2 linked regions of the Candidatus Puniceispirillum marinum IMCC1322 genome follow. Each later gene encodes a partner of the first gene's protein in a complex. Links are inferred from orthologs where the notes say so. Each region holds a gene or a part of one and is shown on either strand. Other genes may lie near its edges.

Region 1 (12,251 bases):
TGCCGGGGCGGCGCGCCAGCAATGCCTTGACGGCGTCATCTAAATTCTGTCCATGGTTCAGCACCATGTCAATCGCATTGGTGATTGGCAGATCAACCTTTTTGTGACGCCCCATTAACGCCAATGCGGCGACGGTGCGGCTACCTTCGGCAAGCTTGTCCGGCACAGCATCACCAGCGCCAAGGGCAAGGCCAAAAGCCATGTTACGCGAATGTGGCCCCGCACAGCTTAGCGCCAGATCGCCAACGCCACCAAGTCCAAAAATGGTCTCGGCATCGCCGCCAATGGCATGATTCAGGCGGGCGATTTCGGCCAGTCCACGGGTGATGATTGCCGCCTTGGCATTGTCGCCAAGCCCCAGCCCCACGGCGCATCCGGCGGCAATGGCAACAACATTTTTCATCGCCCCCGCCAGCGCCAGCCCATCGGGATCATTATGGGTATAAACGCGGATATTGCTATGCTGAAAGGCGGTTTGAATCATCTCTAGAACCGCGGGTGATGTTGAGGCGGCAACAAGGGCGGCAGGAAGGCCAGCTAAAACCTCATCAGCAAAACTGGGTCCAGAAAAGACCGCGATCGGATGATCAGGTAACGCCTGTTGTGCGGCATGGGTCAGGAGTTGGGCGTCTTGGCCATTATGGCTTGAGATACCCTTGGCACATAAAATGACCGGTACACCAGCTGTTCCATGCGTGGCAATGGTATCAAAGGCGGCTGGATTGGCGGCAACCGGAACAACAACAAAAATCATACTGGCCGTTTGCAGGCATGCAGGTGCAAGGCTGGCTGCCATTGGTGGCATCTGTGCGGCATCAGGCAATTGCATACATTGGCCAGCGGCAAGCGCATCGACGGTTGCCTGACGGCGCACCAAAAGCTCAACATGCTGGCCTGTGCGGATTAAGGCACTGGCAATGGCGCATCCCCAGCTACCGCCCCCTATGATTACCGGCGTCATGGTCATTGACGCACCCCACGACCAGGTGGTGGGGTAGCGGCGGGATCAAGTGGCCAGCGGGGGCGCGGTTCAAAATCCAGCTGGTCTGGCTGGTCGTGACGTTCAAGCGCTGCCCAAGCGATCATCGCGGCATTGTCTGTGCATAATTTTGCCGGTGGCACAATAATCTGAAATCCAGCCGCATCAGCTTCGGTCTGAAGCCGGGCAAAAATAGCCTTATTGGCAGCAACGCCGCCAGCAATGACAAGGGTGTTGGTGGTGCTGGTGTGGCTGGTGCTGGTTTGGGTGGCGAAAATCTGCATCGCGCGTTTAGTGCGGTCGGCAAGGCAATCGGCAATGGCGGCCTGCAAACTGGCCGCTAGATCATGAATTGGCGCTGTCTGGACACCGCCTAAATGCGCCAGTTTTGTAGCCAAAGCGGTTTTCAGTCCGGAAAAGGAAAAATGACAATTATCTGCGCCGCGTAATGGGCGTGGCAGACGAATCGATTTGGCGTCACCTGAGGCGGCGGCAGTTTCAATGGCAGGGCCGCCCGGATAGCCAAGCCCCATGATTTTAGCGCATTTGTCAAAAGCCTCGCCAGCGGCATCATCCATCGTTGTGCCCATGCGATGATATGTGCCAGGCGCGGTGACCGCCAGAAGCTGGGTATGTCCGCCAGACACCAGCAATAAAAGATAGGGAAAACCGATATCACTGCATAAGCGGCCGCTAAGCGCGTGGCCTTCAAGATGATTGACAGCATAATAGGGGATGGATCTGGCGGCGGCGATTGCCTTGGCCGCAACAGTGCCAACAATAACCCCGCCAATAAGACCAGGCCCAGCAGTGGCGGCAATACCGTCAATATCGTCAAATGTCATATCAGCATCGGCAAGTGCCGCGGCAATAACATCATCAATCATATCCAGATGTGCTCGTGCGGCAACCTCGGGAACAACCCCACCATGTTTGGCGTGGGTTTCGATTTGTGACGCAATTTTATTGGCATGGATCGATTTATCGGCACTGACGATGGCGGCGGCGGTTTCGTCACAACTGCTTTCGATGCCAAGGATGGTAAAATCTTTTGCCATTAGGGGGGTCTTTCCAGATTTTCAGGTCACAATATCGAAATTTGCGGCATGGTATCATGGCGCAAGCAGATGACACTAGATTTTTTGGCGTTTTTTTGGGCTATGCAAGCGGGCGTTGGCGCATTAGATATGGCGGTGATGAAACCTGACGCTAGTTATTTTTTTGCCACCCCTCTTGTGCTTGCCAGTCGTGCGTCAACGCTTGCGATGGCGCAGGCCGAACTTGTGCGGGTGGCCTTGAAACCGGTTGCAAGCCGGATTGAACCGTTTACCACCAAGGGTGATCTTATTCTTGATCGGCCGCTTGTCGAGGTAGGCGGTAAAGGTGTTTTCATTAAAGAGCTGGAACGCAGTCTGCTAGCCGGAGAAAGTGATGCGGCTGTGCATTCCATGAAAGATATGGAAAGTGATTTTGCCGCTGGTACAATGATTGGTGCGGTTTTGCCACGTGAAGACCGCCGTGATGCGCTGGTTGGAAGCTATGCGGATCTTGATGCGCTGCCTGATGGTGCTATCGTGGGCACATCTTCAGTGCGACGCCGAGCGTTATTGCTTCATCATCGCCCCGATCTGCGTATCAAGCTTTTGCGTGGCAATATCAATAAACGGATTGCCAAGCTCAATCAGGGTGATTATGACGCGATCATTCTGGCGGTTGCGGGGCTGAAACGTCTGAAACTGTCGCTTGATTATACCCCGCTTGACGAAAAGCTGATGCCGACGGCGGCGGCGCAAGGCGCATTGGCCGTTCAGCTATGTGACCCAAGCCTGGCGCAAGGTGAAAAGGCGATACGCCAGCAAGCGGTGTTTGATGCGATATCCCCACTGGCATGTGTCAATAGTACGATCGAGGTTACTGCCGAACGTGCGATGCTGGCGCATCTTGACGGATCCTGTCACACACCCATTGCCGCCAGCGCCCGCTTTGTTGATGATAAGACACTTCGTCTGGATGGTATGGTGCTTAGCAGCGATGGTAGCGCCGCCTTTCGTCGAACAATGACAGCTAGCAAGGATGAGGCGGTAGCGCTTGGTATCAAAGTTGGTGTGGCGTTGCTTGATGATGCGGGTGGACGTGGTTTTCTGGCCTAGGCCAGAACAGCAATTTTGAAAGCGCCGGATAATAAAGCTCAGCATCACTATGCAAAATGCGCTATGTTTAAAATTATAGCCCTGTCGATTGTTCAAGCTGGATCAAGCAAAGTGATACGATGGCATATCAAAAGCACCATCTGACATTATCCACTCGCCCTCATACCGATGCGATGCGTGATGTGGCGTCACTGCAAAGACGCGCGGTGGCGGCTATGGCTATGCCGGTGATGCGATTGGTGCCACATGCCCACTATGAGCTCCCAGATTCGAAAACGATTTCAGCGGTGATTTTTACTAGCCGAAATGCTGTTGCCTGTTTTGCCAAAACACCAAGACTGGAAACACCAAGACTGGCAGCTTGGTTAGATAAGCCGGTCTTTGTTGTCGGCACGGCAACAGGCATTGCAGCACGGTTGGTGGGGTTCAAGGATGTAACGGTTGGCCATGGCGGGGGTTCGGGGCTGGTGCCGAAAATCCTGACGGCAAAGCTGGCTAGTGGTCGGGCTGTTCTATGGCCATCAGCACAGCAAAAAAGTTTTGACATGCAGACCGCCCTTGCGGCGCATGATATCAGCGTCATTGATATGCCGGTTTATGACATGGTTCCTGTTGAAATTGTCAATCCGGCAGTTGCACAGCATCTCGAAGATGGAGGAATGGTTTCGGTCATCCTTATGTCAGTGCGCACGGCAGCCTTGTTTGTCGAATTGCTTAAAGCGGGAAATTTGTGGCAACATAGAAGCAGAGTAAGCATCATCGCAGGCAGTGCGGCGATTGCTGATGCGGCAGGGGCGGGCTGGCAACATATATGGGTCAGCAAAAGACCGTCTCGCAGCCGTATTCTGGCGATCGCGACATTAGTGGATCGGCAGGCCAACCAGAGGCGGCAGGTAATAGATAAGGGCAGTGCAGGATGACTTCGAAGGTAAAAAAACCGTCTGCTGATACGATTGAAGGCGATGCGGTCGAAAAACCGGCAACGGCCACATCATCTGATCGTGAACCGACCATACCAGCAAAAAATGCTACGGGGATGTCTGCTGGCATTGTCTCGGCAGTGGCGCTGGCTGTTATCAGCATCGCGGTGGCGTCATACAGCCTTTATCAAAGTCAAAATCAGACCGCCTTGGGACAACAGGATGTTGTTCGCGAACAGGTGGATGCCTTGACGTTGCGGCTGACCGCGCTGGAAGGGCTGGTTGATGATAATAAACAGGCCGATAGCGCGATCCGCCTTGATCTGGAAGCAAAGATTGCCCAACAGGCCGCGGCTTTGCCAACAGGCGCGGTTGCAAGTGACGAAGCGGCAAAACGTCTAGCAATGCTGGCGACGCGTCTTAGCAAGGTCGAAGATAATCTGGCGGCAATGGCTGCGCTGGCAAATGACAGGGCAGTATCATCATCGATTACCGATGCCCTAGGCCCGAAAACAGACCAGACAACAGACGCGGACACTGTGGTGCCAACAGGTGAAGCGGAAACAGCCAAGCTGTTGTCGCGTGATGTGTCGCAACCCATGCAACCAGCGCAACCAGCCGCTATATTGTCACAAGCGGCGCTGGTGGCAGTTAGTGGCTTACTGGCTGACAATATGGCTGGTCGTCCAGTAAGCCAGTGGGATAATATTTTACAGGCGCTTGTGATAACAGGTGGTCTCGATTTTGACGTGGATAGCCTTTCTGCCATATTGGTGCAAAACCCACCAAGCCGTGCTGACTTGCTGCGTGATGCGGATCAGGTGATTGCCGCCATGGCTGATACATTACATAGCAAAGACGAGGATGACTCCTTGCTGGGACAAGCAGGTGCCAAGCTTGGCAAGCTGGTTAATCTGCGCGCGACAGACCTTGCGGTTGATAGCCCCGAAGGTCAGCTTGCGGCGTTTGAGGCGGCTGTAACAATACAGAATTTTGATGCCGCATTGAAGGTGGTGCAAGCATGGCAAGGGGGTGATGTGCCCGCTTTGACCGAATGGCAGACAGCGGCCATGGCGCGCTATGCGCTTGATGCGGCGATATCACAGCTTGTGGCCGCGGTGCTGGCAGATATGGCCGAGGCTGGGTAATGCTCATACGGCTTGCGGTTTTATTTCTGTTCATTCTGGCCGCGGCGGCATCGGCGAGTTGGCTGGCCGCGCAACCAGGCCATGTGCAGGTCGAGTGGCTGGGATGGCGGCTCGAGATGCGCACCAGCCTTGCGGTGGCGCTGGTCATTATATTTGCGCTGGGCATGGTGTTTTTTGATCGGCTTTACCGGCTGATAAAATCATTGCCAGGCTGGCTTGGCAGTTCGGTGCAGAAGCGCCGCGATGTGGCCGGTCATAAGGCGCTGACATTGGGTTTGATGGCGGTTTCGGCAGGTGAACCCGCCGAAGCCAAGCGCCAGGCCGCACGCGCGCGCCGTTTGCTGGATGCGCCGCAACTAACCAACCTACTGGCCGCACAGGCTTCGGCTCTGGCCGGTGATCATCAAGCTGCGCGACGATATTTCACCAGCCTGATTGCCGAAGATGACAGCGCGTTTCTGGGGCATATAGGCATGATGCGATTAGCGCTTGATGATGATGCGCCTGATGCCGCGCTTGCATCGGCCCGCAAGGCGTTGGCATTGCGGCCTAAATCGACATTGGCAGCCGCGCATATCGTCCAACTTGAAGCGGCTAGACATAATTGGCAAGCCGCCTTGCCAGCGCTTGATGTGCTTGCTAGCCAGCGGCGATCTGGACAATCGGGATCAGATGAAGACGGCAACAATATTCAGTCACAACGTACGGCATTGCTATATATGGATGCGTGTGAACATGCGCAGAATGCCGATCGTCAGGGCGCGCAAAAGGTGCTGATACGAATTATCAAGGACGTGCCGGGATTTTTGCCAGCGGTGCTTATGCTCAGCGATATATATCTTGAAACAGGGGCTAACCGGAAAGCGGTTAAAGTACTGGAAAAGGCTTTTGGCATCATCCCGCATATCGAGGTCGCCAACCGGCTGAAGCCAGCATGGCAGGTAAATGATGGTGGGTTTATTGCCAAGCTGATGACGCTGATACCAGCTGATGAGGATATAGCTGATGCGGCGCGGTGCATTATTGCCAATCAGGCGCTTGATGTGGGACTGGATGGCGAAGCCGCAGGGCAGATCACAGCGATACCCGAAAGCCGTCGTGATGCCGATGCGTGGCAGGTGGCAGCACGTATTGCACAAGCGCATGGTCATCAGGACGATGCCAATGCTGCCCTTGTTGCGGCCAGTAAAGCCCCGCGCCCGCAAGGCTGGCAATGTGGTGCCTGTAGGAGCCTGCATGATGACTGGCAAAGCCATTGCCCGGATTGCGACAGCTTTGCCCAGCTTGTCTGGCAACGGCCAGACCGGGTGACGCCGTTGTTTGATGAGCCTGTCTGACGTGTCTTATTAGCCAGATTGACAGATCTAAACAGCTGGATTGTCAAAATTGGTAAAGCAAATTATACCAAATATGGCACCTAGAGCTATAGATTAGCCCGATTAGTTAAGTGGTATAACAGTTGATTCGTAATCATCAATCGCCAGTTCGATTCTGGCATCGGGCACCATGACCTCACCTATATGACTGATATGTAATAATTTATTGGGCTAGCAGGTCAGGTGACGTACAGAATGACGTACAATCAATCCTCATATATCCGTGTCCGTTTTGGTATTTATCACTTCGTCAGGCGTGTTCCTGCTGATGTGCGGTAGCATTACCGAAGTGACAGAGTCAGTATCAGCCTTCGTACCAAATCAGCTAAAATAGCCACTCGTTCATCTGAAGCATGCCTCATTATGAATGGGTAATTTTCACAAGTAATTCTTTTCAGAGATTTGTAGAGGTTGATTAGGCTGATTATATCCAGAAACGTGGGTAGCTATGGGGTGCTTTTGTGAGTTAGTATTAGTACAGTATGTAAATTTATTGGGGCTTCTTTGATGGCTAAAATTCATCTTCAATTTACTTTGTTCTCCGCTTTTTATTCACCATTAATTTCAACTATGACAGGCAGTTTTCTGGCTGAAGAAGGGTTTGAATATGATTGGAGTGTCGCTGAGCCTGGGGTGTCGGCTTTAAATGCGCTGGAAGATGGCACTGCACAAGTTGTGCAATCTACCATCAGTCAGGGCTTCACATCTCTGGAAAATGGCCATCAGCCTGAGGCGCGGCATTTTGCATTGATCAACAACATGGATGGATTTTTTATCAGCGGCCGGGATAATGACAATGATTTTGAATGGTCGTCTCTTGAAGGTGCTGACGTGCTTGTGCATCATGGCGGTCAACCAATGACAATGTTCAAGTATGCTTGCCACAAAGCAGGTATAGATATTGCTAAAATCAATATTATTGATTCCGGCAACGCCAAGGAAATGGATGCTGCGTATAGGCAGGGGCAAGGTCAGTATATACATCAGCAAGGACCTGCTCCTCAGCAACTTGAAGCAGATGGCGTTGGCTATGTTGTTGCGGCTCTAGGGCCGATGGTTGGCCCTTGTGCATTTTCTAGTTTGGCGGCTATGCCGGAATGGTTGAAAACTGAAGACGGTCAAGCTTTTTGTCGAGCTTATGCGAGAACCAGACAATATGTGGCAACCAGACCTGCGGCAGAAATTGCAATAGCAGAAAAATCCCTATTTCCACAAATTGATGAAGCGGTCTTAACGCAATGCATCCATGCCTATCAGAATATGGGATGCTGGCCTGTAGAAATGAGCATTACTGATGCAGGATATAACGCCATGCTGGATATATTCGCATTTGATGGAAAAATTAGCCAACGACATCCATATGACTCTATATGTATGAGCTACTAAACTGGCGGTAATGCTTATCTAGCTGTGCATGTAAGTGCCTGAAAGCCGAATATAACTCTGGCATCGGGCGCCATGACCTCACCTATATCACTGATATGTAAGCCTTAAAGGCTTACATATCAGTCTAAGATTTAACTTAAACTTGTTGCGCCGGTTTCCATGCGGATTACTTTTCCATCCTTCAGCATGGCAACTAACATGACAGCTTCTCTAGAATCATCTGGGTAAGACATAAAACTATGTGAAACTATGATATCATCATTTTCATAGACCAAGCGTGAAGATTCCTGGACAAATTTTTCGTTAGCCATCATTTCTTTGACCATTGAGCACCATTCGTCCTTAGGGAAAGAATTGCCTGATTTGTGAAAGACAACGGTAAAATCGTCATGAAGCAAATGCGTATATGCGTCTACGTCTCTATTGTCCATCGTCTGGTTGAGTTTGTCATATAGGCCCATCGGTATTCTCCCTTTACTGAAATATTATTACATAATGTACCGTTTGGTATTAAAGGTTTATATGCTTTTCCGGGTCAAGGGGTTTTTCAATTGATTTATGCGCATGCCTAATTATTGAGCATTGGTCATATGCGCATGCCGAAACCATCTAAATTTTTCACTGAAATTAAACCTGCAATAAATGCTTTTGCCATTTTTATCTCTTTATTTGTTTTGGTTACGTGGTGATTGGTAAGGCCAGTTGAATTGATTCAGAAATTTAGACATTTCCACGCTTGGCTTTCCCAAATGTTCTTGTTATGTTCTTTTTCTGTTTGTTGTTTTAGTTTGTTCAGTACATGTATCTATTATCGTTCTCAATCTCCGTTCCGTTTGTTTCTGCTGGGTTTCCAAGTCCTGCCGAGGATTATATCGATAGCACTCTGGATCTGAACGCGCATCTGATTGAAAATCCGGCGGCGACATTTTTTCTGCGCGTTGCAGGCGATTCGATGACAGGGGCAGGCATTCATTCAGGCGATCTGTTGATGGTGGATCGCAGCTTAACCCCAAAGATAAATGACATTGTGATTGCGACGATTCACAATGAATTCACCGTGAAGCGTTTGGGTCAGCATAAGGAAGGCTGGTTTTTACAGTCTGAAAACCCTGACTATCCTTGTCTGGAGATCCCCGAAGACAGTCATATATGGGGTGTTGTCACATATAGTATCCGGTCTTTGAAATAATGTTCGCGCTTATCGACTGTAATAATTTCTATTGTTCCTGCGAACGCGTTTTTCAGCCAGCGCTGGAAGGCAAGCCCCTCATTGTCCTGTCTAATAATGATGGCTGCGTTATCGCGCGTTCGAACGAAGCCAAAGCGATCGGCGTGCTGATGGGCGATGTATATTTCAAACACAAGGACAGGTTTCGCCAGCAAGGGATATTGATCCGGTCAAGCAACTATACGCTTTATGGTGATATGAGCCATCGCGTCATGAGCATATTATCGACATTCGCGCCACAAGCCGAAATATATTCGATTGATGAATGTTTTCTCGATCTGTCAGGTTTCGCGCCGCACGGGCTTGTCGATTATGCCCATGATATTTGCCGCACTGTTAAACAATGGACTGGCATTCCGGTATCAGTGGGCATTGGCCAGACCAAGACACTTGCCAAGCTGGCTAACCGGATCGCCAAAAGGAACAAGTTGGCACGCGGCGTATATTGCATAGATACAGCCGCCCAATTAGAGGGTGCCTTGCAGAATACGGCGATAACCGACATATGGGGCATAGGCCGGCGTTTAGGCAAAAGGCTAAATGCACAAGGTATTCAGACAGCCGCAGGTTTTGCCCGCCTTCAAGATGGCTGGATCCGCAAAAATATGGGGGTGACAGGTCTGCGGACGGCGCTAGAATTGCGTGGCACGATATGCCTGTCGCTGGATACGCAACAGCAAGATAAGCAAAGTATTTGCGTGTCACGAAGCTTTGGCAAAAGCATCGACGACTATGACGCGCTGCATGATATTGTATCAACCTTTGCCACTATGGCGGCAGCCAAATTGCGCAAGGGCAAGATGGTGGCTGGCGGGCTTAGTGTTTTTATCCGGACGAATGCGTTCCAGCAGAACCAGCCGCAATATTCGAATGCACAGACGATGGGCATGATCCCCGCCACAAATAGCACGCAGGAAATTCACAAAGCAGCCCAGCAGATATTGAAAAACATATATCGTGCGGGCCACCACTATAAAAAGGCAGGTATTCTGCTGCTGGATCTTTGCCGGGCAGAGGCGCGCCCGGACATGCTGTTCCATACGGAAAACCCGCGTAACAGCAAATTGATCGAAAGCTGTGATGTCATTAATCAGAAATTTGGCGTCGGCAGTATTCAATATGGTCAGCTTAAGCGGCCTAGAGGCTGGTATGCGCCACAGAAATACCGATCCCCCCATTACACAACAAGTTGGGCTGATATCCCATTGGCCTCTGCACAAGATAATTTTTTCCAGCCTGATAACAGACGCCAGCATACAGGCAATCGACAGGATGACCGTCGTGATGAAGGTGATGCAGATACAAAGGGCTGAAATTTGACTTTAAACTATCAATGGCTTATTTTGGACTAGAGTCGTAAATAGGATAAATTGTGCCCGTTAAAAATTCATCTTCTAATATCCTGTCAGATGGCAATATTGATAGCACTCTTGGCGGCAGAATTTTCAAATGCCGTGAGCAAGTTGGATTAAGCCTAAACATGCTCGCTCATCTTGTTGGTGTTAACCCATCAACGCTTGCATCATGGGAAAATGATAGCAGCGAACCCCGTGTTAATAAGCTTGTATCAATGGCTGGTATATTGGGCGTCAGTCCGACCTATTTCATTGCCGAAGAAGGCCATAGCGGCAGCGCAACAAAGCCAGCAAGAGGCCGCACCGGAAAGTTAATTTCAAATCTAAAATCTGAAATAAACGAAATAAATGAAGAGCAGAAAATTCTGTCCAAACGGTTGAAAAAAATTAACCTGCTTATTCAAAAACTCTAGATCAAAACGTAAATCACCTAGCCTATTTAGGCCTATGGCATTTCTGGTTGCAAGCAACCTAGCGCGTGGATGCTATATGCACGGGGTTTGTTGGCTTGATCAGCATCAGGCTGGCAAATAGCAACGCGCTGGCGATGGCAAACATAATCATAACAGATATGAAAACATGTTCGCTAAAGGCAAGTAAAAAGCCGCCAATACTTGGGCCAATTGCCAAACCGACAACACGCGGCATACCGATCCAGCCTTTAGCCCGACCATATACATCAGCGCCAAAATAAAGATTGGTCACAAAGCCAAAAGACACCGTCAAAATACCATGTCCCATACCAAATAATGCCATAGCCACTATCGCTAAAGGCAAAGTGCCAGCCAATAGGGATATCAGCGACAGTGGTATCAAAAGACCAGCCACGAGACCGGTAATGCGGGCATCGATATGATGGCCAAATTTCATTTCAACAAGTCTGCCTACAACCTGAAACGGGCCATAAATACTAGCTAGAATGACAGCAAGAAAAGCATTTTCAAATTGTAGCTGGAACCAGTTAACCCATAATAACGTTGTGGCCGAAAATAAAAAATATTCAAAGCCGCCGGCACTGGCGAGGATAATGATGGCCCGCTTTTCGGCTGTGGAAAGCAAGCCCCATCGGAATGGTTTGCTTTCGGCTTTGGTCTGTTTGGCCGGATGATAGCGTTCGTGCTTATATCTTGATATTAGCCAGCTGAAACCCAGAAGAATGGCAGCCAATACCAGACAGGCATAAAGCAATCCTATAACACTGATAAGCGGATAGATCGATATCCATGTGAGAGTACTGGCAACGCCGCCATAAAAAGAGATTATGGAAATATTCTTTCGTGAATTGATCTCGTCAAACTGCACGGCGGCACTAAAGGCAACCTCATAGGTGGACATGGCAAGGCCGATACCGATTAAGACAAAGCAGAGGCCAAGCCAGTAAAAGCTGGTCAGGAATGCAAATTCCAATGCGCCAAGACCAAAGAAGCCACTTGCGCCTAGTAAAAATCCCAGCTTGAGAACATTCAATGCACCAAACCGGTCAGCCCAGCTACCAACCAGGGGTGTTAATAAGGCCTGCGTGACTATCGCCAGACTTAAAATAGTCATGACTATGGCTTCGGATGTATCTAATAAGGTTGCAATATGCGTTTTAAGCGGCGCAAACGCATAAAATAACGCGCCATAAGCCACAATCTGGCTAATGCCAAGCATATGGACGGGGACTTTATGTGCACGAATGGCAGCGTTTTGAAAAAGGGACAAGGTTT
Region 2 (12,008 bases), 250 kb from region 1 along the record:
ATTTGGCGTTGATATGTTTCGGGAGGGGAATCTTCATTCGCAATACCGGTTTTGAAATCTGCAATAATGACGCTGTCATCACCGACAAACAGGCGATCAATCTGTCCAGACACACCGCGATCACGCACCATACCAGTCACTGGTACTTCGGCAAGCGCATCAGGGGTAAACAAATTGCCAAAGCGTGGATCATTCAAAATTGTGAAAACCTCATTTTTAAGCTGCGCACCCTGAGCAGGCGATAGCATATCAACCGTTGCAATCATGCGATCTGCAACAGTGTTGCGCTGATCCTGAGGTACTGTCGGCAACATCTCAAATAGACGGTGCGCCAGACGTCCCCGGGTCAATGCCATAGCTTGTGTTCGGCTATCTGTTACGCCAAATCCCAATGGATGCGGCGCATAAAGATTGGCAGGCTCTGATGGTCGCAACGGACGAGCATCAGGTGGTAAATCGGGTGCAGGATGATGAAGCCAGCTTGTGTCAGCCGGTTCACTGGCTATATCTGGAACGCGCATAGCTGCGTCATCATCAGGCATTGAAGGGAAAACAGAATCAGCCTCTGAAACAGTCTTGGCGATATGACGCAACACGCCATCCACGTCTTCGACAACGTCTTTATGTTCTGTAAAATATGCCTTTATCCGGCTGTAGGGACTGTTTTCAAGCCAGCGCGAATTGCGTTTTTCCCAGCCGCCTATTACCAACCCATCACGGGCTCGCGTTAATGCCACATAAAGGAGGCGGTTATCTTCTTCGGCACGCAGGTCGCTTGCTTTCTGACGCGCCGTTTCAAGAAATGGTGGCCGCAAATGACTGCCAGCTTCCCAATAGATAAAGCGTTGATCTTCGCCTGTTATCAGCGGGGAATGGGGCACGCTATGCCGCAACATATCTGGCAGGATAACGATTGGGGCTTCAAGTCCCTTGGCACCGTGAATGGTCATGACACGCACCTCATCCACATTACCAGCATCCATATCGCGCTTTACATCACCGCCACCAGCACGAACCGCTGCCAAAAAGGCTGTTAGCGAAACACCTCCAGACTCTCCATAGCTTTGGGCGACTGCCAGAAAATGGTCAAGCGCCTCATCAACCGACGAACCAAGACGGGCGCGGAATTTATCGCGGCCACCATCAACAAGAACCTTGCTGAAGAAAGAAAAAACCGACCCCCCATCAACCAATCTGCACCACTCTTCCAAACGGTCGGCAATACGACCAAGCGGATCATTGCTTCCCAGATAGCGCATAAGCTGTCGGAATAGACTGTGCGATCCACGGTCATGGGCAAGATCAAACAACTGCGCTTCACTGATGCCAAATAAAGGCGATTTCAATAAGGCGGCAAGCTGTAAATCATCGTCAGGCAAAAGCGCAACGTCACCCAATGCCAGCAAATCCTGAATTTCAATCTGATCCACAAGCCGCATCCTGTCAGCACCTGCAACGGCAACACCTTGTTCTTGAAGCGCAACCAGCACCTGCTCAAAGAAAACATCGCGTTTGCGAAGCAGGATGAGGATATCACCAGCCATAATCTTTCTTGGCATATGATCATTGTCCGACGATGGCAAAGGTCGTTTGCCAATCCAGGATTTTAACGTGCGCGCAAGATGGCTTGCTGCCACAGCAGAGGCGCCTTGCATCGACGCAATATTTGCAGGGGTGAAACCTTCTGTCTTTTCCTCATCAACCGGCGCGTCAATGATAGGCCAGACTTCGACAAAACCACCTTTATGACGACGCGCGAGATCATGGCTTACAAAATCCTCAATACCGTCAAGGTCAGGGATCAAATCATTGACCAAACCAAGAATGGGTGCCGTTGACCGGAACGACACCGATAAAGATAAAGCCCGAAAATCAATCTCAGCCGCCATCGCCTTATTGCGAAGCAATGTACGGTTCTCGCCAAGCACCTTTGGATCAGCGCCCTGAAATGAATAGATCGATTGTTTAAAGTCACCAACAGCAAAAACACTGCGCGGTGCGATGTCCATATCTGCAGTGTCCGAAGCAATAGAGCTGGCCGCAACAGGCATATCACTGCCGTCAAAGAATGACTCAACAAGGCGAAGTAACAAAGTCCATTGCGCGGGACTTGTATCTTGTGCTTCATCGACCAGAACATGACCTATACCATTGTCAAGTTTCCACGCCACCCATTGTGCAGCTTCGCTTCGGGCAAGCAGACGGTTGGTCACAGCGATCAAATCATCATAATCGAGCAGACCACGACTTTCTTTCAGGCTTTGATAATGACGCTGGAACGCTGCCCCAAAAATATATAATGCCGTGGTCAACTCGCGGCACCGATCCGTTGCCATCATATGTAAAATGGGGGTCAGAATATCAATGACCGCACGCTGGACATCGACAATGGGAGGATATTCAGCACGGATGTCAGCATTGGACAGGTTCCGGTCAGCACGTGGGCCCTTTGTCGTGAACAGCGCATCAACCAGCAAATTCAACCTCGCAATGCGCATTTCGTCATCAAGTGCCAACCACGCAAAAAACGCGGCACCACGATCGCGCTGGGTTTCGGTTTTAGCATTCTGTAAAGCCACTGCCACCGCACGTAAGGCCTCATCATCGATTTTTGCCAATGCCTCTGCAATATGCTGGGTTACAAAATCCGCCTCAGGCATATCAAGATCATCACGGAAATGTGCCTGTAAGCGGGATAAGGTGTCGATATCGTCAAGCGCAGGCACACGCCGCAAGAACTCGGTGAGAATTTCAGTCGCTTGTCCTTCGGAACTCTGGTTAGCAATAGTTGCCACGGCTATCTGTATTGCAGGATCTAGGCTGTTCATCACCGCAACTTTGGCAATTGACTTAAGACGATCCTGTTCGGCATCGTCTGCCAGCTTTGCATTTGGCGCAATGCCGGCTTCAATCGGAAAGCGGCGCAAAATGGACTGGCAAAATGAGTGCACTGTCTCAACACGTGGGCCATTGTCATTATCAAGTATCTTGGCAAACAGCATGCGCGCCAGACGAATATTTCCCTGTGATGGTGCAACAATTCCCATTGCTTGCAGATCTTTGGTCAGATCAGCTGTTGAAATAACAGCCCACCGAGCCAGACGCGCATAAATACGGTTGCGCATTTCTGCCGCCGCCGCGCGTGTATAGGTAACACATAAAATACCGTCGGCTTCTGCACCTGACAAAAGCAGACGCAGAACCCGGTCAGTCAATAATTTGGTTTTGCCTGTTCCGGCATTGGCCGAGACAAAGACCGATGCCATCGGATCAGATGCGCGCGCCTGTTCTATGCTGGCACGCTGAATAAGATCATTCATCATGCCCCTCCTGTTGCCATTCGCTTATCCGCGCCAGATGCCGGTAAGGATTATAGGATAGCTTGAATTTGATGTTTGGCTCAGCTGGATAGGTGGCTTCGGGATCATCAAACAGCGTGATCAGCGACTGCATCATGTCGCGGGTGTTTTCCGGCGACCCATCATCAGGCAACACATCGTAAATATCACCAATCTTGTTTTTACGGCCACTTAGTTTCCAATATTGCATCTTGGCAATGTCGCAACCTGGCTTATCATCATAACCGCCATCCCATGCGATCAAGGCTTCGACCAGAAGCTGGGTAGCGCGACCTGAAGCAACCTTGCTTTTTGATGGGACAATACCGGTTTTATAATCAATTATGTGCCATGTACCATCCTTGGTTTTTTCCAACCGATCAGCACGCGCCGATAATTCAACGGGGCCAGCCGGCCCGGTCAATATGGTGCTGCCTTTCTTTTCGGCATGTATGAAAGCAAGATCATCACGGCGCTGCTTTTCTGTTTCAATAATCCAACCTGCAACCATCTCAAACCGGGGCCACCAGAAATAACGGATATCAGGCGTTGCCCATTGATCGGCAAAATGCGTTTTACCTATGGCCAGCAAGTCTTGATACGCGGTATCAGGCAAAGACCCAGAAGGAAAAGTGCGGGTAAAATCGGCAAGCACATTATGAAATAATGTGCCGCGCAAAGCCGCATCTGGTGGACGGTCAATATCGTCAAGTTGACGAAGCTTTAGAATCTTCTTGGCATAAAGCGCGTATGGATCATTGATCCACATATCGATCTCGGTAGCCGAAAACTTTCGTGGGCGCGCGCTTAGTGGCGGTTTTGGCGCTGGACGCTTTATACGGTTTGGTATCGTTTTAGGATTTAATATCGCAAGCCATTCAAACTTTTCATCACCACGATCAAGCGCTTTGGCAATGCCAAGAGCCGATAGCACAACATCCATCCGCTGTAGCCAGCGACTTGGGATCGTCGCCGCATCATTCTGGCGTTGCGCACGGGTGATCGTGACCTTTGGGTTGCAAATTGCCATATAGACATCATGCGCACTTAGGCTGGTACGCCAGTTATGTGGCGGCAAACCAACGGCTTTGCGCATATCGCTGTTCATCCAAGGATCAGTTTGCGGTTGCGGTGGCCAGTTACCTTCATTGAAGCCCGCAATTATCAAATGATCGGCGGTTTGCATCCGCGATTCTACCGCTCCCAGAATAGCCAGCCTTGGATGTGACTGCTGGACAGCATGCACTGTTATGTCCTGCATGATTTGTACTAACGTTTGCGCAAAATCCGTGGCATTAACCGCTTGATCATGCCCATGCTCGACCAGGTTTTTCAACAGATCGGCAGCGGCCTTGCCGCCTTGATTGTCCCATAGATGAAGAGCACCGTCATTCTTATCGGCGACTCGTGTTTCTGTATCGGGTCCATCAGATGGAATACACATAGTCTGCGCTGCCATCATTTCGGCGGTCTGGCCTAGTCCACGGGCAAGGCTTGCCATGGTTGGGGCTGGCGCCTGCCACGCATCAACAAGGGGGGTAAAGGGAACCGCGATATGGATCGCGATAAAATCCCGCAAATCTTTATCATCACCAATGGCAATGGCTAAACCTTCTAGACCGGGGGCTGGCCGTTGGCCCCGCAGAACCAGTTTTTCAATATGTCTGACTTTAGCGCGAAAATCAGCCTGTGCCATGCCACCTGCCGCACAAGGATGCTTAAGCACACCAAGCAATGCCAATGGCGCAAAATTTTCCTGCATCGCCTCCACCAGCAACTGCAAAAACGCCCCTGCCCGATGGGTAAGAAGGGTTGTGCCCGCCGAATCATCAATTGTAATTTTCCAGCGCGCCAGTTCAGCGATAACCGCCTCGGCCAGATGGCGGTCCGGCGTAATCAGTGCTGCCGTCTGGTCTTCATGCTCAAGCGTTGCGCGCAGGTCAGCCGCGATCAATCCTGCTTCGGCACGCCGATCATGCGTTTCGATAACTTGTAGCCCTTGCAAAGCATCACGGCCAAGATCGGGCCTGTCCTCGGACAATTGCCGCCATGTTGCCGTCGTTGGTGCGGGGCGGAATACTTCACGCATCAGATCACGCCGCGCACTTGTTGCTGGCTGACTTTCGGGATTGGACACCCAGTTCTGGACATCCAATGGTGTGATATCCATGAAATGCAAAAGCTGGGCAAGCTGATATTGCGGATGGCCGCTATCATGGCTAATTGCGTCCCATTCAGGCACCGCACCACTATCCAAGCCAGGCAAAACAACATGACCATTCGGCAAATTAGATACACAACGAATAAGTTCACGCGTCGCAATGATCGAACCTGTTGATCCAGCAATGACGATCAGAGTCTCAGGTGGGTTATCCTGCCATGCTTTTACGCGCGCGCGGATCAGCCGGTTACGCCGATCGACACCATCCATAACATTCTCTGAAGCTAGAATTGCTGGCCAGTTATCAACCAGAATAGTTAGGAGTTTGATGATATCCTGCCAATGTGCCGAATAACGTTCGGGCAGCATGTCACGCAACTGATCGGGGTTGGCATCAACATTATAAAGTTGATCAAGCAATTGACCAAGCGTATGGGCAAGCATCATAGCTTGCGGGAAGGTTGGTGTCTGGCCACCAAGTTTGAACCCACCCAGCAATTTAGCCAACATCATCTGGCGGCGCAAAGGCGAAATCGCCGGCGGCAACATCGCGGTGTCTGCACCCCCATAAAGCTCTGGAAACACGTCAGCCACATCATCTGCAAGATCGCCAATCGGTATCATGCGCGGCAATAATGCTGCCTGTCCCTTGGTGACATCGAGAAAAGCACTTCGCAACGCCTGTGCTGCCCGCTGGGATGGCACCATGACAATGGCACGCGCCAGATCGGTTGGGCTAGATGCTAGCTGAATAACCCCCTTGGCAAGTTCTTTTGCAAAGGGGGTTCCTGCCGGAATATTATAGACAGACGAAACACGCATAAAAGCAGTATAAAAGTAAGCGTTCTTAAATGCGAGCAAGCATTCAACATGATGCAACAATATTAATCATATTGGCTTTTCGAAAACCGTAATCGGCCTAAATGTCAGGCTTTGCAAATAGCTTGGCAAGGGCATCGATACGTGCACTCCATCGGGCTGGGGCGCTAATCTGAACCTGCCGCATCTGGCTATCCAACGAAGCACTAACGGGATTGATTTGGATCGATAAACAGCTATCGGGCAATAAGGTTTCAAGCCTTTCAGGCCATTCAATCAGGCAGGCAGCGTCAAGTAGCGCATCCTCAATACCAAGTTCGATGGCATCATCGGGTGATTCAATGCGGTAGAGGTCAAGATGCCATAAGGGGGTGCCATCAGGCATGTCATAGGTCTGCACAAGTGTAAAGGTAGGGCTGGGAATATCAGTTTCATATGGGCAAAGCCTGTTAATTAACGCCCGTGCCAAAGCCGATTTACCCGCACCTAGCGGCCCGTATAATGCGATCACATCACCAGCAGCTAAGCCTTGAGACAAAAACTGGCCCAACCTTTCGGTTGCGGCCAGATCTTGCAAGTCTAATTTTACAATAGCCATCAAGCGACCTTGTGAAGGTATCAATAACGATATTGTTCGCTTTTGAAGGGGCCTTGCTGTTCAACGCCGATATAGTCAGCTTGATCAGGCCGTAAGGTTGACAGAAACGCACCAACCTTTTCCAAATGCAAGGCCGCAACCTTTTCATCAAGGTGACGTGGCAAGGTATAAACCTTGTTTTCGTATTTTTCAGCTTCGTTCCATAGTTCCATCTGCGCCAACACCTGATTGGTGAAGCTGGCAGACATCACGAATGATGGATGACCCGTCGCACAGCCAAGATTTACAAGACGGCCTTTGGCCAGCAGAATCATGCGTTTGCCATCAGGAAATTCAATTTCATCAACCTGCGGCTTCACCTCTGACCAGACCATATTGTTCAGAGCCGATACCTGAATTTCATTATCAAAATGGCCAATGTTACACACAATGGCCCGGTCTTTCATTTCGCGCATGTGATCGACCGTAATGATATCACGGTTGCCAGTCGCGGTCACAAAGATATCTGCCTTAGGGGCGGCCTGCTCCATAGTCACAACTTCATAGCCTTCCATTGCGGCCTGCAATGCACAGATAGGGTCAACTTCGGTTACCATAACGCGCGCACCACCTTGACGAAGGGATGCGGCCGAACCTTTGCCAACGTCTCCAAAACCAGCAACGACAGCGACCTTGCCAGCCAACATCACATCGGTAGCGCGGCGAATAGCATCGACCAGAGATTCGCGACAGCCATAAAGATTGTCGAATTTTGACTTAGTAACCGAGTCATTCACATTGATGGCTGGGAATGGCAGACCACCTGCTTCAGCCAACTGATAAAGGCGCAAGACGCCAGTGGTTGTTTCTTCTGATACACCTTTGATGGCATCACGCTGCTTGGTAAACCAGCCCGGGCTAGCAGCTAAACGTGTTTCAAGCTGTGCCTTAAGATATTCTTCTTCTTCAGATGCCGGATGGGCAAGCACGGTTTCACCCGCCTCAGCGCGGGCGCCAAGCAGGATATACATGGTTGCATCGCCGCCATCATCCAAGATCATGTTAGCTGTTTCGCCATTCGACCATTGGAATGTACGATCAACATATTCCCAATATTCAGCAAGCGTTTCACCTTTTTTGGCAAAAACAGGAACCCCTGCCTTGGCGATAGCCGCTGCGGCCTGATCCTGAGTTGAATATATATTACATGATGACCATCGAACATCGGCACCAAGGGCGACCAAGGTTTCAATCAATACGCCTGTTTGAATTGTCATATGCAAACAACCAGCAACGCGCGCACCTTTAAGTGGTTTTGCAGCACCAAATTCGTCACGCAATGCCATGAGACCAGGCATTTCGGTTTCCGCGATCGATAGTTCTTTACGCCCCCAATCAGCCAAGCTGATATCAGTGATAATGTAATCCTGCTGCATGATAGTCATCCTATAATAAATGAATGGCTAGGATGTAACCTAATTTGTGGTTTTTTTAAAGAGGCGTAATCGTTTTATTTGTAACCTACCTAGTTCAGGTGATTATAAATGAGGTATCATGATTGGGAATGAAGTTCACGATGTATTATCGATGCTGAATGACCATTTTCAATCAGCCATTGCCTAATATGCTCTGCCGCCCAGACAGATCGGTGTCTGCCTCCAGTACATCCAAACGCGATCGATATTTGTGCACGACCTTCGGCCGACATCCGCGCTAGCATAGGTACCAACATCGCCTTGAAATGCTCGATGACCGTTTGCACGGCTTCATCTACTTTTAAAAATGAGTCAATATCATCATCCATACCTGTTTGCATGCGCAACCCTTCAGTCCAGTGTGGGTTGTGGGCAAAACGCATATCTAAAACAATATCAGCACTTTCAGGAACACCATGTCGATAGGAAAAGCTCTGAAGTTTCGCAGGTATTGGGCTATTGCTTTCAATCTCCAGTGCAATCAGCAACTGTCGCCGCAAATCAGCTGGCGCAAGCCCGGTAGTGTCAATTGAAATGTCAGCCAAAGCGGCCACCGCCTGCATGCGCTTGGCATCATGATCGATGGCATCAGCAAGATCGAGATGCGGGGCAAGTGGATGTTGTCGCCGCGTCGCGTTATAACGTCGGCTTAGATCCTGTGCAGATGCTGTTAGAAATACCAGCCTTACAGCGTTACCAAGACGACCGCGGACATTTTCTACCAAGCGTTTGACAGGATCAATATCAAAGCCGCTGGTGCGCGCATCCAGCCCAATGGCCAATTTACGACCAGCCGTTTCAACTTCCATTGCGATCAAAGGGTCGATCAATGCCAAAGGTAGGTTATCGACAACCACCCATCCACTATCTTCAAGAATTTTGAGTGCCGTCGAATTGCCAGCGCCCGACACGCCAGTAACCAAAACAAGCTGAATATCAATGGATGTTTCATTCATGAAATGAGTCTATACCAATGGCAAGGTCAGCGTAAAGCAAGCACCGCCTTTGTCGCTATTTTTTGCAGTTAACGTTCCAGAATGTGCTTCGGCTATCTGCCGTGCAATTGATAAGCCAAGACCTGAATGCTCGCCAAAAACTTCGCCTGATGGCCGTTCGGAATAAAAGCGGGCAAAAACGGCCTCGAGCCGGTTTTCGGGAATGCCTTGTCCCTGATCACGAATGGTTATGGCAACCTTGTTTGACGCAACAGGTTTGACAGTGATGAATATCTCGCCTTTAGGCGGGCTGAAAGAGACTGCATTGGCAAGAATATTGTCAATGACCTGCACAATCCGGCCTTCATGAATACGCGTCATTAATGGTTCATCATCTAGATCAAGATGAATTCTGTGATCGGCAAAACTTTGGCGGCGCATCTGAACAAAATTCTCAACAAGCTCAATAATATCGATTTCGCGGCCCTGTTCATCCGCTATTTCCGTATCAACGCGGCTGGCTTGTGAAATATCAGTGATCAGACGGTTCAGTCGTTCCACATCCTGCAAAATAACATTCATTAATTTTTGCTGTTGCACGGGATCAGAAATACGACTGATCGTCTCGGCGGCACTACGCAACGACGAAAGCGGGTTTTTCAGCTCATGCGCCACATCCGCTGCAAACCCTGCTGTTGCCTGCATGCGTTTTTGCAATTCATCTGTTAAATCGATAAAGGACTCGGATAATTGCCCGATTTCATCTTTGCGTTCAGGCAGGCGTTGCAAACGTGCAGACAGGTTGCTACTGCGTCGTAGATTTTCAGCCGCATTGGCAAGCTGGGTTATTGGCGTCGTTATCGACCGTGCCAGATATACACTAAGGCCTATAGTGACAAGCAGAACCGCAATGAATAATTCAAGAAAGACAATATGCACATCGGCAAGTTCTTTTTCTATTTTGCCGCCACCAATCGACACCAATAGAGCACCGCGAACAAGCCGAACATCCTGGATAGGTACGGCAACTGACAGTACCAAATTACTTCGCCGATCCAGGCGTAGCATCCGCATGGGTTCACCGCGCAAGGCAGACTGCACTTCACGATAATGACCGGCATGTTGTTTGACCTGTTCCGCATAACGTGGCAACGCGCTTGAATTGTTCATCATAGCCGTCACATGCGTCATCATATGGTGGATCTGGCGTTTCATTTTTATACGCCAGGGGATGCCATCGCGGCGGCGTAAATTAGTTTGCACGCGCGCAGATCCACGTCTTATCGTATCCGCCAAAAGCGCACCATCCGGCTGAAAAACGCGCGCGCGCAATTCAGAGCCAAAGCCAACCAAAGGAATAAGATGATTCATAGTGCGACGTGATAACTTGCGCCGCGCTATACCAACATCAAGCTCAGCTTCGGCAAGGGCAAGTGATCGTGCCAGGGTAAAGCCTTGACGTTCCAATGCGGTAAATTCGGACATGATGAGCGTCGTACGATATTGGTCAATCGAAAGTAACCCGACCAGAAACACCGCTAGCGGGAATAGCATTATGGCCATGATCCGAGCGCTCAGGCGGCTCATGCGGAACGGTGCCAAACAGAGTTCACCTAGTCGTTCAACACATTTCTTTGTTAGACCTATTATGCTGTTCATTAAAATGAACTTACTCCCGCTCGCATATCCCACACATCCAATCGCCAAAGCAAAAGCAAGCCCCTATTTGTAGGCCATAATGCTTGGTTTCGAATTGAACTAGGCTATCTTATATTTATAGCCGATACCATACAGGGTTTCGATACCGTCAAATGCGTTATCATGTGCCCGAATCTTACGGCGAAGTCTCTTTATGTGGCTGTCAATTGTACGGTCATCAAGAAAAATGGATTCGCCATAAGCTGCATCCATAAGCTGATCACGGTTTTTAACCATGCCGGGGCGCGATGCCAGTGCCTGCAAGATCAAAAATTCGGTAACTGTTAATTTGACCTCTTCACCTTTCCAACTGCACAAATGACGGTCAGGATCCATGACCAGATCACCCTGATGGATGACATTGGGACCGGCAGTATCCATCACACCTTCGGTTGCACGGCGCAATACCGCCCGAATGCGCGCAAGCAGTAAACGCTGGGAAAAAGGCTTTGTGATATAATCGTCAGCCCCCATTCCAAACCCAAGTGCTTCGTCAAGCTCATCATCTTTGCTGGTCAGGAAAATCACGGGAAGCTGGGAATTCTTGCGTATTTTCTGTAATAGTTCAACACCATCCATACGCGGCATTTTGATATCAAGAACAGCCAGTTCAACAGGCTGGCGCGCCATCCCCTGAAGGGCCGCTTCGCCATCATTATAACAATCAACATCAAAGCCTTCCGACTCAAGCATCAGCGAAACTGATGTCAGAATATTTTGGTCATCGTCAACAAGTGCAATCCGATTAGACATCACCCACTCTCCATGCGCTCCAGTTTAACCTCATACCGGTCAGATATCAGCCTATCTAGGCTTACCGGCGTCTAACAGACTTTACAGATAGCAATCGATCAAGGCTAATATGGGGCAAGATAACAGCAGAATCAGCCTAATTTACGCCTTAATCTGCCCATTAATGCGCATCAGCCCAGCTATCGGCAATGCCTGCTTCGGCGACCAATGGCACTTTCAGATCGACCACCGGCGCGGCTGCAGCTTCCATGA

The links.
Region 2: the proteins of tsaD (region 1) and tsaE are in contact, whole or in part, in a crystal structure (PDB 6N9A), measured with the Thermotoga maritima proteins. The link is inferred for Candidatus Puniceispirillum marinum IMCC1322 from one-to-one orthologs. Residues at the interface, in WP_004082750.1 of Thermotoga maritima: Cys10, Asp11, Arg49, His50, Leu82, Gly84, Gly135, Gly136, Glu154, Thr155, Leu156, Asp157, Asp158, Ser159, Glu162, Asp165, Lys166, Arg169, Leu170, Tyr175, Lys213, Thr214, Leu217, Tyr218, Gln221, Arg222, Asn324; in WP_004082108.1 of Thermotoga maritima: Leu37, Gly38, Lys46, Lys57, Val59, Lys60, Ser61, Thr63, Phe64, Thr65, Leu66, Met67, Val69, Pro71, Tyr82, Arg83, Leu84, Asp86, Asp88, Phe89, Asp93, Ile128, Asp130, Glu131, Arg134.

What each region holds. Positions count from the first base shown.
Region 1 is NC_014010.1:1,621,511-1,633,761, reverse strand. The notes cover bases 1-2,956. They hold tsaD (tRNA (adenosine(37)-N6)-threonylcarbamoyltransferase complex transferase subunit TsaD), read right to left. Parts: upstream 2,038-2,956; coding sequence 964-2,037; downstream 1-963. Other genes in these bases: hemC (hydroxymethylbilane synthase), read left to right, coding at 2,107-2,956; SAR116_RS07610 (NAD(P)H-dependent glycerol-3-phosphate dehydrogenase), read right to left, coding at 1-967. Outside these bases: more of hemC, read left to right, coding at 2,957-3,129; SAR116_RS07595 (uroporphyrinogen-III synthase), read left to right, coding at 3,249-4,049; SAR116_RS07590 (hypothetical protein), read left to right, coding at 4,046-5,197; SAR116_RS07585 (heme biosynthesis protein HemY), read left to right, coding at 5,197-6,534; SAR116_RS07575 (ABC transporter substrate-binding protein), read left to right, coding at 7,081-7,959; SAR116_RS07570 (nuclear transport factor 2 family protein), read right to left, coding at 8,091-8,420; SAR116_RS07565 (LexA family protein), read left to right, coding at 8,759-9,148; SAR116_RS07560 (Y-family DNA polymerase), read left to right, coding at 9,148-10,500; SAR116_RS13290 (helix-turn-helix domain-containing protein), read left to right, coding at 10,560-10,955; SAR116_RS07550 (MFS transporter), read right to left, coding at 11,014-12,246.
Region 2 is NC_014010.1:1,380,620-1,392,627, forward strand. Bases 5,168-7,880 are described here. They hold tsaE (tRNA (adenosine(37)-N6)-threonylcarbamoyltransferase complex ATPase subunit type 1 TsaE), read right to left. Parts: upstream 6,917-7,880; coding sequence 6,419-6,916; downstream 5,168-6,418. Other genes in these bases: addB (double-strand break repair protein AddB), read right to left, coding at 5,168-6,321; ahcY (adenosylhomocysteinase), read right to left, coding at 6,937-7,880. Outside these bases: double-strand break repair helicase AddA, read right to left, coding at 1-3,323; more of addB, read right to left, coding at 3,313-5,167; more of ahcY, read right to left, coding at 7,881-8,331; RNase adapter RapZ, read right to left, coding at 8,448-9,326; SAR116_RS06455 (sensor histidine kinase), read right to left, coding at 9,336-10,964; SAR116_RS06460 (response regulator transcription factor), read right to left, coding at 11,064-11,756; polA (DNA polymerase I), read right to left, coding at 11,917-12,008. UniProt on the Escherichia coli protein: Required for the formation of a threonylcarbamoyl group on adenosine at position 37 (t(6)A37) in tRNAs that read codons beginning with adenine.